3 regions of the Synechococcus sp. CBW1002 genome follow, and region 3 is predicted to be linked to each of the others. Evidence: predicted binding sites of a transcription regulator. Region 3 holds the regulator's gene; each other region holds the start of a gene.
The links. The regulator NtcA, encoded in region 3, controls nitrogen genes in cyanobacteria. The targets are predictions, from matches to a motif close to GTANCNNNNGNTAC.
Positions count from the first base shown of each region.

Region 1: H8F24_RS03005 (MSMEG_0569 family flavin-dependent oxidoreductase) is a predicted target of NtcA. The motif match lies at 2,550-2,563, and genes of this name have one in related genera.
Region 2: H8F24_RS01060 (P-II family nitrogen regulator) is a predicted target of NtcA. The motif match lies at 1,728-1,741, and genes of this name have one in related genera.

Region 1 covers NZ_CP060398.1:629,149-633,356, reverse strand. The annotation lists gene H8F24_RS03020 (MSMEG_0568 family radical SAM protein) at 1-912, opposite strand, end outside; gene H8F24_RS03015 (Nit6803 family nitrilase) at 905-1,915, opposite strand; gene H8F24_RS03010 (MSMEG_0572/Sll0783 family nitrogen starvation response protein) at 1,948-2,430, opposite strand; gene H8F24_RS03005 (MSMEG_0569 family flavin-dependent oxidoreductase) at 2,607-3,914, shown strand; gene H8F24_RS03000 (hypothetical protein) at 4,150-4,208, shown strand, end outside.
Region 2 covers NZ_CP060398.1:206,015-210,222, forward strand. The annotation lists gene H8F24_RS01050 (cytochrome c biogenesis protein ResB) at 1-1,160, shown strand, start outside; gene queF (preQ(1) synthase) at 1,148-1,588, opposite strand; gene H8F24_RS01060 (P-II family nitrogen regulator) at 1,833-2,171, shown strand; gene H8F24_RS01065 (TlyA family RNA methyltransferase) at 2,397-3,251, opposite strand; gene H8F24_RS01070 (hypothetical protein) at 3,830-4,208, shown strand, end outside.
Region 3 covers NZ_CP060398.1:1,629,999-1,634,206, reverse strand. The annotation lists gene dcd (dCTP deaminase) at 1-403, opposite strand, end outside; gene H8F24_RS07750 (cob(I)yrinic acid a,c-diamide adenosyltransferase) at 403-1,044, opposite strand; gene ntcA (global nitrogen regulator NtcA) at 1,373-2,107, shown strand; gene H8F24_RS07740 (sulfotransferase) at 2,128-2,958, opposite strand; gene H8F24_RS07735 (DUF3084 domain-containing protein) at 3,170-4,208, shown strand, end outside.

The sequences.
Region 1 (4,208 bases), 1.0 Mb from region 3:
CGCAATCAGCCGTTCGCTGCAGGAGATCAGGGTGCTGGCACTGTCGCCCAGGCCGGCCAGCAGATAGGTGCTCACCTGCCCGCGGCCGAACACGGCCACAGCCTGCTCGAAGGCCTCGACATAGCGCTCCAGGCTGAGCTCCGATTTGCCCGGGAGTACACGACGCCGTACCGCTTCGTCCACCACTTCCAGGTGCATTCCCAGGCTGTCAATCCCCGCCTGCTTCATGCGGAGATACCAGATCGGATCATCCGGGGGCTCGCATTGGCCCTGGATCGGCAGGTCCACCCGCGCCTTCACCGCCGCCGCCGTTTCCGCCATCAGCCGGGCCCCCCGATCGTCACTGTTCGGAGTGCCGGTGGTCATCACCAGCTGGCGCACACCATCGAGCCGCACCGCCGCCTCGGCCACCTCCGCCACCTGCTCAGGGGTCTTGCGCACCAGGGTGCGTCCGTCCTCGAGCGACTGCTCGATGGCACAGAACTGGCACGACTGACTGCGATCCCGAAAGCGGATGCAGGTCTGGAGCAGGGTGGTGGCCAGCACATCGCGGCCATGCAGCAGGGCGATGGCGCTGTAGGGGGTGCCGTCGGTGGTGGAGAGGCCGTAGAAGCGTGGTTGTGGCGGAGGCTCCACGGCGGCCAGTTTTGTGCCGGGCCGGTCGGTCACGGCAACCGCTCCATCGGCAGCCTGCTCCAGCCGGAACGGAGAGTCCTGGGACACCGCGTTGTAGACGGGAACCATCACGGTGGTGCCCGCGATCGTCAGGGCGCGATGGTCCGATGGACCGGCTCCACCGCGGCGCCCCTGGTTGCCGGCCACGGCGGGGTCGACCAGCCCCTGCACCTGCAGCTCCGTCACGAAACGCCCGAGGTTCTGGCTGGCCAGAGCCGGCTTGGAGGCATCAGCCATGGGTCTGGGCCTCAGCGGAAGCGACCTGCACCGTGGCGCCTGACGGAGCGTGGCTGTCCTGAGCTGCTCCTGGGATCAGCATCGGGTCCACCTGGGTGGCCGGCGTTGCGTTGATCCGCAGCCCCAGCAGATCGGGACGGCTGTAGTGCCCCACACTGTCCATCATGCGTTTGCGTTTGGTGATCAGGGCGGTGTCGAGCGTGGCGATCGCCAGTCCTTCACCCTCCGGCAGTGGGCCGGCCAGATAGCGGCCTTCCGGGCTGATCACCGCGGTGTGGCAGCCCCCCTGGAAGGCACGATGCAGGGAAGGATCGGGAGTGATCACGGCATGGTCGGCCGGATCCAGCCAGGCGGTGGACGACACCACGAAGCAACCAGCCTCCAGGGCGTGATGCCGCAGGGTCACGGCGGTCTGTTCGGAGAAGATCGGACCCACGAGCGATCCGGGAAACTGGGCGCAGTGGATTTCCTCCCCCTGGGTCATCAGGGCGAAGCGGGCCAGGGGGTTGTAGTGCTCCCAGCAGGCCAGGGCACCGATGCGGCCCAGGGCGGTCGGCACCACCTGCAACCCGGCGCCATCCCCCTGCCCCCAGACCATGCGTTCGTGGTAGGTGGGGGTGATCTTGCGGCGCTTCAGCACAATCGTGCCAGAGGCATCAATCAGCAGTTGGGTGTTGTAGAGGCTGCCGCCATCCCGTTCGTTCACCCCCAGGAGCACATGCAGGTTGTGCTGGCTGGCGGCTGAGCAGATCTGGCTGATCTCCGGTCCGGGAATCACCACGGCCTGCTCATAAAGGCGCAGATGGGAAGCACCCATCAGCACGGCCGGCTCCACGAAGGAGAAATAGGGGTAATAGGGAAGAAATGTCTCCGGAAAGACGATCAACTCAACCCCTGCCGCAGCCGCCTGCTCCATGGCCGCGAGCACCCGGGCCACGGACCCCTCAAGGTTGAACAGAACCGGACGAATCTGCGCCGCCGCAACGGTGATCGTGCTGACCATGGGAGACATCCGAAAGGTCTGAAACAGAGATCTCAGAGGGTCCAGGTGTCGAGGATGAAGGCCCCCTCCTTGCGGTGCATCAAGACAATGTCAAGCACATCAAGGGGGTTGATGGGGGTGATGCCTGGGATCAGCGCCCCTTCGCCGTGGCCGTACAGAGCCTGGAGGGCAAAGCGGCAGGCGTAGACTTTGCCACCCTGGCCCATGAACTTCTGGATCCGGGCATTGAAGTTGAGATGGCCATCAAAGGCCGCATCACCCAGCTTGGGGAATCCCCGTTGAACCCCCAGCGTGACTCCCGGGCCATACAGAAGAATCGAGGTTTCGAAGCCCTTGGTGATCAACCGGCTGGCCTGAAGAAGATTGACCAGGCCGATCGAACCTTCGAAGGCGACGGTGTGAAAGGTCACCAGGGCTTTTTCCCCGGGCTCCGCTTGGACATCAGGAAAGACTTTCTCTTCGTAATCAACGAGAAAATCGCCCGGCTGGTTGGCGGGACGGGTGACTTCGGGCATGGGGTGAGGTTGTCTGGTGGCGGAATCCAGGGCGAACCCTGCCACGTGTTTCGTTTTGTTTTATGTGGCCGATGCGACCGAATCCCTGGAGGTCGCAACCCGGCTGAGCCCGTCCAGAGGTTGCAATGGCTACCGGCCCCTGAGTCGCCAGCAGGGAAACTGGGATCTCCTCTTGATTGGCACCCTTGCAGCCCTCGGCTCCTCTGCCGCCCAGGCATCCCGTCGTGGTGGTCGGGGGCGGCCAGTCCGGCCTGTCGGCAGCAGCCTGCCTCCAGCGGCGTGGTATCCGGCCCCTGGTGCTGGAACAGCACCAGGTCGGCCACGCCTGGGAACGGCAGCGTTGGGATTCCTTCTGCCTGGTCACCCCGAACTGGCAGTGCCGGCTGCCGGACTTTCCCTACGACGGGAAGGATCCGGAAGGCTTCATGGTGCGTGACGACATCGTGGCCTACGTGCGCCGATTTGCCGCAGCCATTGCTGCAGATGTGCGTGAGGGAGTGAGTGTGCAGCGCCTCTGCTGGCGTGACGGCACCTACACGCTCACCACCAATGCCGGTGAGATCGAAGTGGAGCACGTGATTGTCGCCACCGGTGGCTACCACAAGCCAAAGCGCCATCCCCAGGCGGAGCGGCTGCCCAGCTCCGTCGTCCAGCTGGATGCCCGCGACTATCGCAATCCTGACCAACTGCCGGCCGGACCCGTGCTGGTGGTCGGCAGCGGCCAGTCTGGCTGTCAGATCGCTGAGGATCTGTTTCTTGCCGGCCGCCGAGTGCATCTGAGTGTGGGCTCAGCACCGCGCTCACCGCGCCGCTATCGCGGCAAGGACGTGGTCGACTGGCTGGATCGCATGGGCTATTACGCCATGCCGATTGATCAGCACCCCGAGCCCAGGCTGGTGCGCCACAAGACCAATCACTACCTCACTGGCCGAGACGGGGGACGGGACATTGACCTGCGACGTCATGCCCGCAATGGAATGGTGCTGCATGGTCGACTGCTCGGTTTCGCTGACGGACAGATCCACTTTTCCAGCGATCTGGCTGCGAATCTGGATCAGGCGGATGCGGTGTATTGCCGTATCCGTGACAGCATCGATGCCTACATTCAACGGGAAGGGATTGAGGCTCCTGAGGAAGCGCCCTACCAGCCCTGCTGGCACCCGCCAGCAGCAGGCGCAGACAGCGTGGCTCTCCACCAGGAGCCCCTCGCTGCGGTGATCTGGTGCACGGGATATGCGGCCGATTTTCGCTGGATCGATCTGCCGGTCTTCAATGGCGCTGGCTATCCGGCCCACGATCGCGGAGTGACTCACAGTCCGGGGTTGTATTTCATCGGCCTTCCCTGGCTGCAGACCTGGGGTTCGGCCCGCTTCAGCGGCGTTGCGGACGACGCCGAGCATCTCGCGGAGACCATTCGTCTGCGCATGCAGCTCACGGATGCCCTCCACGAGCGTCAGGAGTGCACGGCTCTGCTGGGGTCATAGTCCTGCAGTCAATCCTGGAAGCCTTGCATGGGCTCCAGTGGGGCTCCGGGAGCGCTGAAGGCGTGGACGCCATGCTCCACAGGTCCATCTGCATGGATGCTCTGGATTAGGCGGCAAGCTCCGGGCTCCTTGGTGCCGTTGCTTGCCTAGCAGTTGGTTGCCAATCGAGCAGCGGGCCCCTGGCCACTCTTGCCAAGGCCGTTGCCCTGCATCCCGTCGCTCCTGCCAGCGTCGAATGCCGGGATCGCCTGAAGCGCAACAATTTGAACAGGGTGTGTGTGGCATCGATCAGGT
Region 2 (4,208 bases), 1.4 Mb from region 3:
GCTGGTTCCTCGCCTTGCTGGCCTGGCTGGGCCTGGCCCTTCTGTTGTGCAGCTGGCGGCGCCAATGGCCGGCCCTGCAGGCGGCCCTGCGCTGGATCGATTACCGCTCGCCCCGGCAGCTGAGCAAGCTCAGCCTGGCGGAAACCGTGAGCCTGGCACAGCCGCAGCAAGGCCTTGATCGCCTGGCCGATCTACTTGCCCAGCAAGGCTGGCAACTGCAACGTCATCCAGACCGCCTGGCGGCCCGCAAGGGGATCCTGGGACGGATCGGCCCCCTTCTGGTGCATGCGGGCATGGTGGTGCTGATGGTGGGCGCCGCCTGGGGCTCCCTGGGGGGGCACCGGCAGGAACAGTTCCTCGCACCGGGAAGGGAACTGGAACTGCTCGACAGCCGAGGCCGCAGACAGCTCACCCTCGCCCTGGATCGCTTCGCGATCGAGCGCGATCCAGCCGGCCGCCCGGAGCAGTTCCGCTCTCAACTACGCCTGCTCAACCCCGCCGATCCAACCACCGGCGAGCCCAGTGTCAAGAAGGCCGAGATCAGCGTCAACCATCCCCTGCGCTACCGCGGCATCACCCTGTATCAGGCCGACTGGGCCCTGGCCGCCATCACCGTGCAGCTAGGCCGCAGCCCTCTGCTGCAACTGCCACTGCAGAGCTTCCCGCAACTGGGTGAACAGATCTGGGGCCTGGTGCTGCCCACCCGTCCGGATGGATCAGAGCCGGTGCTGCTCAGCCTCAGCAGCGAGGACGGACCGGTGCAGGTGTTCGGGCCCGACGGCCAGAGCCTGGCCCAGCTGGTGCCCGGTGGCCCCGCTCAGGAAGTGAAGGGACTGCCGGTCCGCGTGGTCAGCGTGTTGCCGGCCAGCGGCATCCTTCTGAAACGAGACCCTGGTGTGCCGCTCGTCTACACGGGCTTCGCCATTGCCCTGGCCGGCGGCGCTGCCAGCCTGATCGCCACCCGGCAGCTTTGGGCCATCGCGGAATCCTCAGAATCGGCAGACAGCATCGAAAGCTCAAACGGGCTCAGCAGCGACCGTCCAGGCCGTCTGCACGTGGCCGGACTTTGCAACCGAAACCTCACGGCCTTCTCTCAGGAGCTGCCGTCCCTGCTGGCCCAGCTGGACCTGGAGAGGTCCACCGGCGCTCAGCAGGCCTGACGGGTGCCATGGGACACCCGCACCACGGTGTGGACATTGCCTCGGGGGTTGAAATCGGCCAGGAGCTCCATCCAGACCGGCTCGGCCGCAGCCACAAGGTCGTCGAGGATGCGGTTGGCCACCTCCTCGTGGGAAATGGCGCGATCGCGGTAAGCGTTCACGTAGAGCTTCAGGGCCTTGAGTTCCAACACCCGGGGGCCGGGCTGGTAGAGCAACCGCAGCACGGCGAAATCGGGATAACCGGAAAAGGGGCAAGTGCAGGTGAACTCCGGCAGCTCGATCGAGACCTCATAGGCCCGCCCCGGGCGAGGGTTTTCAAAGCAGATCAGCTCAGCCTCGGCAATCGCCCGCTCGCCGTAGCGAGGGGTACGTGTCTGGTTTTCCGGGGAGGGGGTTGCGGCACTGCCGGCAGCAGAGCCACTGGCGATCGCATTGGACGAGGCGGCGGTCACGGGGCTCAGGCGGAGAAAGACAGACTCCTTCACTGGGCCTGTCAGGGGTTTCGGATGATACCGATGCGACCCGCCCGGTCGCGACCCACGCGAGGCCACGCCCCAGGTCACGCCCGTAGCCGTTGCTACGACGAACCCACCAAAGCTCGGGTCTGATGGACAGGTTTCCTCCTCTCCGGGGCCTTTCCTGAGAGACTTCAAACAGCCCCAAGCAGCTTCCATGAAAAAAGTCGAGGCCATCATTCGTCCCTTCAAGCTTGAGGACGTCAAGATCGCCCTGGTCAATGCCGGCATCGTCGGCATGACCGTGAGTGAAGTCAGGGGTTTCGGCCGGCAGAAGGGTCAGGTGGAGCGTTACCGCGGCTCTGAGTTCACAGTGGAGTTTCTGCAGAAGCTCAAACTTGAAATCGTGGTGGATGACGGCCAGGTGGACACCGTGGTGACGGCGATCCAGGATGCGGCTCGTACCGGCGAGATCGGCGACGGCAAGATCTTCGTGAGCACGATCGATTCTGTGATCCGCATCCGCACCGGCGAGCGGGACAGCGGCGCCATCTGATCCCCTGGGACCAGCACGGCCGCTGGGCAACAAGCTCAAGTCAGCCCTTCAGCCATCTGAAGGGCTTTTTTGTTTTCTTTCCTCGCGAGAGTTCCAGCCTCTGCGGGGATCCGACCGCATCCCATCGTGGCGGATTCAGCGGACGCGCCAAATGGCTTCGGTCCGCCAGGAGACCTTCATCCGCACCGGCCAAGGCAACGCTCCTTGAGGTTTCGGACCCCTCCTTCAGGTTGTGGAGAGAGTGGCTGACACCACCTGCTCCAAGGCCGTTCGACGCTCCTGCTCGGTGCCCGCCAGCAGAGCTGCGGGATCAGAGCTCCCGCCATTGGCCACAGGGGCTCCGCACAGCCATAACAAATATTCATGATTACCAGCCGGTCCCGTGATCGGCGAAGCCACCAAGCCAAGAGGACGCAGGCCCTCCCGAGCAGCCGCGGTGATCACCCGATCAATGGCGTCGGCATGGGCTAAGGCATCACGCACCACCCCACCCTTGCCAACCCGTTCACGGCCAACCTCAAATTGCGGTTTGACGAGCACCACAAGTTCAGACGTGGGGCTCAGGAGACGACCCAATGCCGGCAACACCAGCGAAAGCGAGATGAAGGAGACATCCGCCACCGCCAGATCCGGCCAGGGATCCTCTGGTGCATACAGCTGCTCGGGATGGAGGTGGCGCAGATTGGTGCGCTCCTTGAGCACCACCCTTGGATCTGTGCGCAGCCTCCAAGCCGTCTGGCCATAGCCAACGTCCACGCCGTACACCCGTGCGGCTCCGTGCTGGAGAAGGCAATCGGTAAATCCACCGGTGGAGATGCCCCCATCAAGACAGACACGCCCAGCCACACGGATCGGGAAGTTTTCCAGGGCAGCCGCGAGCTTCTCGCCGCCACGGGACACATAGCGTGGAGGCTGCTCCACTTCCAGAGCGCGATCCAGTGCAACCGGCAGACCAGGCTTGTCCAGGATCTGGCCACCGCTGCGAACCCGTCCGGCACGAATAAGCTGCTGCGCCTGCTGGCGTGTAGCAGCAAGGCCCCGTTGCACAAGCTCCTGATCCAGCCTCTGCTTACCTGCCATGGATCGCGACCAATTTCGATAACGCCAGGCAGCTTCGTTGGAGGAATACGCCCTCTTCAAGCATACGACCTCAACTGCTTGTCACACTCAAAGACCGGCACCGACAATCCGTCCCATTTCAATAGCGCACCCTGAATTCAAGAATTCAGGAATTCCTTCCCAGGTCAACTACGGCATGAACAACCGCGCGTTGCATCCAGTCCTTTCCAAGAGATCTTAACGCCTCCTTCCACTCCTTACGCCCATACCATCGACAGATTAGCATGATTAACACGAAAGAAAGGTGAAGACGACCTTGCAGCCTCTGTGAATTCGCCTGCCCATGCGAGCCAACTTCTCCGATCAATCTTTCACCCATGCATGGCCAGGAAGACACAGCCAGCTCCATGGATGGCAATGAATCAGGCCTGTAGCAATCTTCAAGATTTCACCGACACTCAACTCCTGGATGAAAATTCTATTTCACAACCATTCCAGGAGCATTGTCGTGATTACCCTCCGCTGACCCGTTTCGACATTTCATCAAAAGCGCAGGCATAGCGGCCATTATCTTCACATTTGCCCGTCTGCCATTCCACATGATCCTCAGAGAGAATTTTTTGCATGCCGTGGTGATGAATCTGCCGCCTGGAAAGACGAGCATTGACCAAAGCGGCGACAGAGGCACAACCAGATTCTCCAACGCTCCAGGAACCGTAAGCCGCACTGGCAGCAGTAAAGAACCGAATACCATCGTCCTCGAAGATCGGGTCAACCTTGGCAAGTCAGGCAACTCCATCCCTGAAGCAAAGCATCACTCTGGTGAGAACGTCCCTGTTCCACGACATCGTGAACGGCATCCGCGGGGCTTTTCACCACACCTTCCCCCTTTGAAACCTCTGGATGTTCCATGTCATCGCTGCCGCAAAACCCTCGTGATTCTTGCTGACAGCCAGCCAATGAAGGGCATCATCGGCT
Region 3 (4,208 bases):
CGGGTGTGGTGTTGACGATGATGCCAAGCCGGGCGTAAGTGCTCTTTCCCAGGCAAATTACCGTGATGTTGGGCGGCACCCTCAGCTTCTCCATCGCAACGCCAAGGCCATAGGAATGGGCCGGCAGAATGAAAAAGGCGCCATCGATGTCCTCATGCAGGGGGGCCGGCTCCAGATTGGCTGGATTGAACCGCTTCGGGTTCATTACCGTGCCGGGGACATGGCGAAAGATCAGAAACTCCTGCGACGACAGACGCAGGTCGTAGCCATAGGAGGAACAACCAAAGCTGAGCACCGGTGCGCTGGAGGTCTCGGGTTCGAGATGCCTCACCAGATGGTCTTCAAAGGGATGGATCATGCCGGCATCGGCCCGCTCCTTGATCCAGCGGTCGTTCTTGAGCATCAGCCGCGGCGCAGTTGGGTGACCTGATCGGCCATGGCCATCAGAGCGGCGGGCATCGCCGGGCCCGTCAGGATGACATCCAGCTGAGCCGGCCGCTGTTCCAGCACCTCGGTGACATCCAGAAGAGACAGATAACCCAGCTCGATCGCCAGCCCCAGTTCATCAAGCACCATCAGATCCACGGCGCCCGCCAGCAGCTGCTGGCGGCTGAAATCCCACACCTCCCGGACAGCCGCCAGGGCAAGGTCCTGCTCGGCTTCAGCCTGCAGGGGCGCCGCAAGGCAGGCGGGCACCGCCGGCCGCAGCCACTGCAGGCGGCCGCAAAGCCAGAGACTGCGGCCCAGCCCCTGATCCACGCCACCTTTGAGAAACTGACTCACCAGGACGCGACTGCCCAGACCCGCCGTGCGCAGGGCCTGGCTGAACACGGCGCCGAAGCTGCCGCGGAAAGGGGCTGTGTGCACCTGAAGCAGCCCTTCGGCCTGGGGCACGGGCCGAAGGGGCACTACAGCGCGAGTCGCTGGGCGGACAGGGTCAGTTCGCTGCTCAGGCCGGGCCTCCAGCCGCTGACCCCGGACAGAGATGTCACCCCGCTGGGAGGGGCGATGGCTGCCCTGGGGGCTGGCAAGACTGGCGGTCATGGACATCCCGGAGGGCGATGGGGCCGGGCGAGCGGATCATTCCGGCCGACCTGGACAGGGACCGAAGCGATGGGATCGGACGCTGCGCTGGAACCTGAATGTAGCGGCATCTGCGCCCTGGACAAGCCACACACACCATCCCTGGTGGGAACAGACGGTTTCGCGGAAACGGCGGCACAGGCTGCGACAGGCGTCAACAGCCGCACAGGCCCAGAGCGCCAGGGGCTGGCGAGCGGGAGCGGAAGCGGAGGCCCTGACAGCAACCGTGTTGGTTGCTACAAGAAAGAGCAGGGTCGCTCCGTAGCTTCCCAGTTCCTGCCCCGCCGTCATGGTCGGCGCTACTCGCGGCTTCAGCCGTTACGCCCCCCCTCCCCCCAGCGGCTCCGCTGGCACCGGGTCGGGTGTGTCCGGCGGAGCCGGAGCCACCCTTCTCGAAGTGATGCGCGGTCTCGGCGGCAGCAGCGTCGAGACCGTGGAGCGTGGCAAAACCATTTTCTTTCCCGGAGATCCGGCCGAACGGGTCTATCTGCTGCGTCGCGGCGCCGTGCGGTTATCGCGGGTCTACGAATCCGGTGAAGAAATCACCGTGGCACTGCTGCGGGAAAACAGTCTGTTCGGTGTGCTGTCGCTGCTCACCGGGCAGCGATCCGATCGCTTTTATCACGCCATCGCCTTCACCCGCGTGGAGATGGTGACCGCTCCCGCCACCTCGGTCCGCCAGGCCATTGAGCGCGATGCCAGCGTCGGGCTATTGCTGCTGCAGGGCTTGTCCTCCCGCATCCTGCAGACCGAAACCATGATCGAAACCCTCACCCACCGGGACATGTCCTCCCGGCTGGTGAGCTTTCTGCTTGTGCTCTGCCGCGATTTCGGTGTGCCCAGTCAGGAGGGGATCACGATCGACCTGCGCCTCTCCCACCAGGCGATCGCCGAGGCGATCGGCTCCACCCGGGTGACGATCACGAGGCTGCTGGGCGACCTGCGCAACGACGGGCTGGTGCAGGTGGATCGCAAGAAGATCACGGTCTTCGACCCGATCGCCCTGGCCAAACGCTTCAGCTGACCGCCTCCACTCCAACCAGGTCAGCTGAGCAGATTGCGGTAGCGATCCAGCCAGCCCTGCGGCACGGCACCGAAACGCTCTGCCAGACGCTCCACCATCGGTAGATAGTCGCGCGCCATCTCCCGCTGAAAGCCCAGGGGGGGTTCCCGGCCGCCGGCGGCCACGTTGACGGCCGGCGGCAGACGCAGTCGCTCGTTCAAAGGGGGCGCGGCCAGAAAGTCGAACAGGTCGTCGGCGAAGGCTGCAGGATCACTGATGAGCTGTTCGAAAAAGCAGCAGTGCAACTGAGCGGGCTGGAACACCGCCTCGACGGTCTCGATGGTGCGGAGGTAGTTGGAACGGCTCACGGCGCCGGGCATGCGGGCCTGCTCCAGCAGAGCGGCAATGTCGGCCTCACCGTCGAACTGGCCCTTGCGGACCCGGTTGCGGATCGCCGACCAGACCCTCAGCACGGGATCGCGCATCACGAACACCAGCCTCAGCTCCGGTGCCAGACGCTGCATCCGCTCCCACACCGGCCGCTCCAGGGTGGCGTAGGCGGGGGTGATCTCGCCGACCCGCTTGCCCTGGCGACGTCCCTGACCAAACAGGCGGCAATACCAGGCATCACTGCGCGGCAGGAACCAGTAGCGGCCGAACCAGCGGGGATCGCGGGCGAAACGCTTCAGGTCCCAGAACCTGGCGCGTCGCCGCTCATCGGCGTCGAACACGCCGAAGCGGATCTGGGGCTTGTCAAAGTAGTGGAGCTCCTTGACCGGCGTGAGCCACAGATCCGGATGCTGGCTGAGAACCCTGTGCAGCCAGGTGGTGCCGGAACGCTGGGCCCCGATCACCATGAAGTCCGGAACCATCGCGGTGCAAGCCGGGCGGGCCAGACATTAAACGACCCAGAAGCACCGACCGGACCACAGACACCGGAACAGGCCAAGGATCAGACCCGGCGGGACGCCTCCCCAGACTGTCCGCACCGTGTCGGACGACGGGGTCTGTGCTGCAGGATGCAGCCTTCGGATCCCCCGGATCCGAAGGCTGACAGCGGAACGACGGCGTGGTGAGGCAGCGATGACGGGTTGGTTGTTGATCCTGGTCCTGCTGGTGCTGGGCGGCGTGCTCTCCACCCTCGGTGATCGGCTCGGCAGCCGCGTGGGCAAGGCGCGCCTCAGCCTGTTCAACCTGCGACCGCGCCGCACCGCCGTGCTGATCACGGTGCTCACCGGATCGCTGATCAGTGCCATGTCCCTGGGCCTGATGCTTCTGGTGAGCCAAAGGTTGCGGGTGGGCCTGTTCGAACTGGACCAGCTGGAGCAGAGGCTGCAGCAGAGCCGCGACGATCTGGCACGCAGCCGCCGCGACCTGGTCGGTGCCCAGGCCGCCAGCGCCACCGCCCAGCAGGCCAGCCGCCGAGCCCAGGCGGCCACCAAGCGGGTGGAAGGGGAGCGAAAACGGGCCCAGGCCCAGCGGGATGAAGCGGAGAAGCGGCTGCAACAACTGCGGCGCGAACTGCTGCCCCTGCAGCAGCAGCGTGCCCGGCTGGAGGCCGAGCGCGATCGCCTCAGCCGCGATGTGGCTAACCGGGACCAGGAGATCCGCCGCACCGAAACCGAGTTGGCGGCGGTGCAGGAGCAGATCAAGGAAGGGGAGAAGGAACTCCAGGGCCTTGAAACCAAGATCATCGCCCTGCGCCGCGGCGATGTGGTGATCAGCAGCGGCCAGCCCCTGGCCACCGCCAAGGTGACTCTGGAGCGACCGGAACAGGCCCGGGACGTGATCAACACCTTGCTGCAGCAGGCCAACCGGCTCGCGTTCCAGCGGGTGCTGCCGGGGGAGCCGCCGGACCGCCAGATCCTTCTGGTGCCAAGGAACGACATCGCCAAACTGGAGACTCTGCTGGCCCGCCCCGGCTCCTGGGTGGTGAGCCTGCTCTCGGCCGCCAACGTGCTGCGCGGTGAGCAGCAGGTGCTGGCCTTTCCAGACCTGCGGCCGAACCGCCCCGTGGCGCGGGCGGGCGACGTGCTGGCCACCACCAGCCTCGAACCGGAGGTGCACAGCCCCCAGCAGGTCAACAGCCGGCTGAACCTGCTGCTCGCTGCCGCCTACGCCA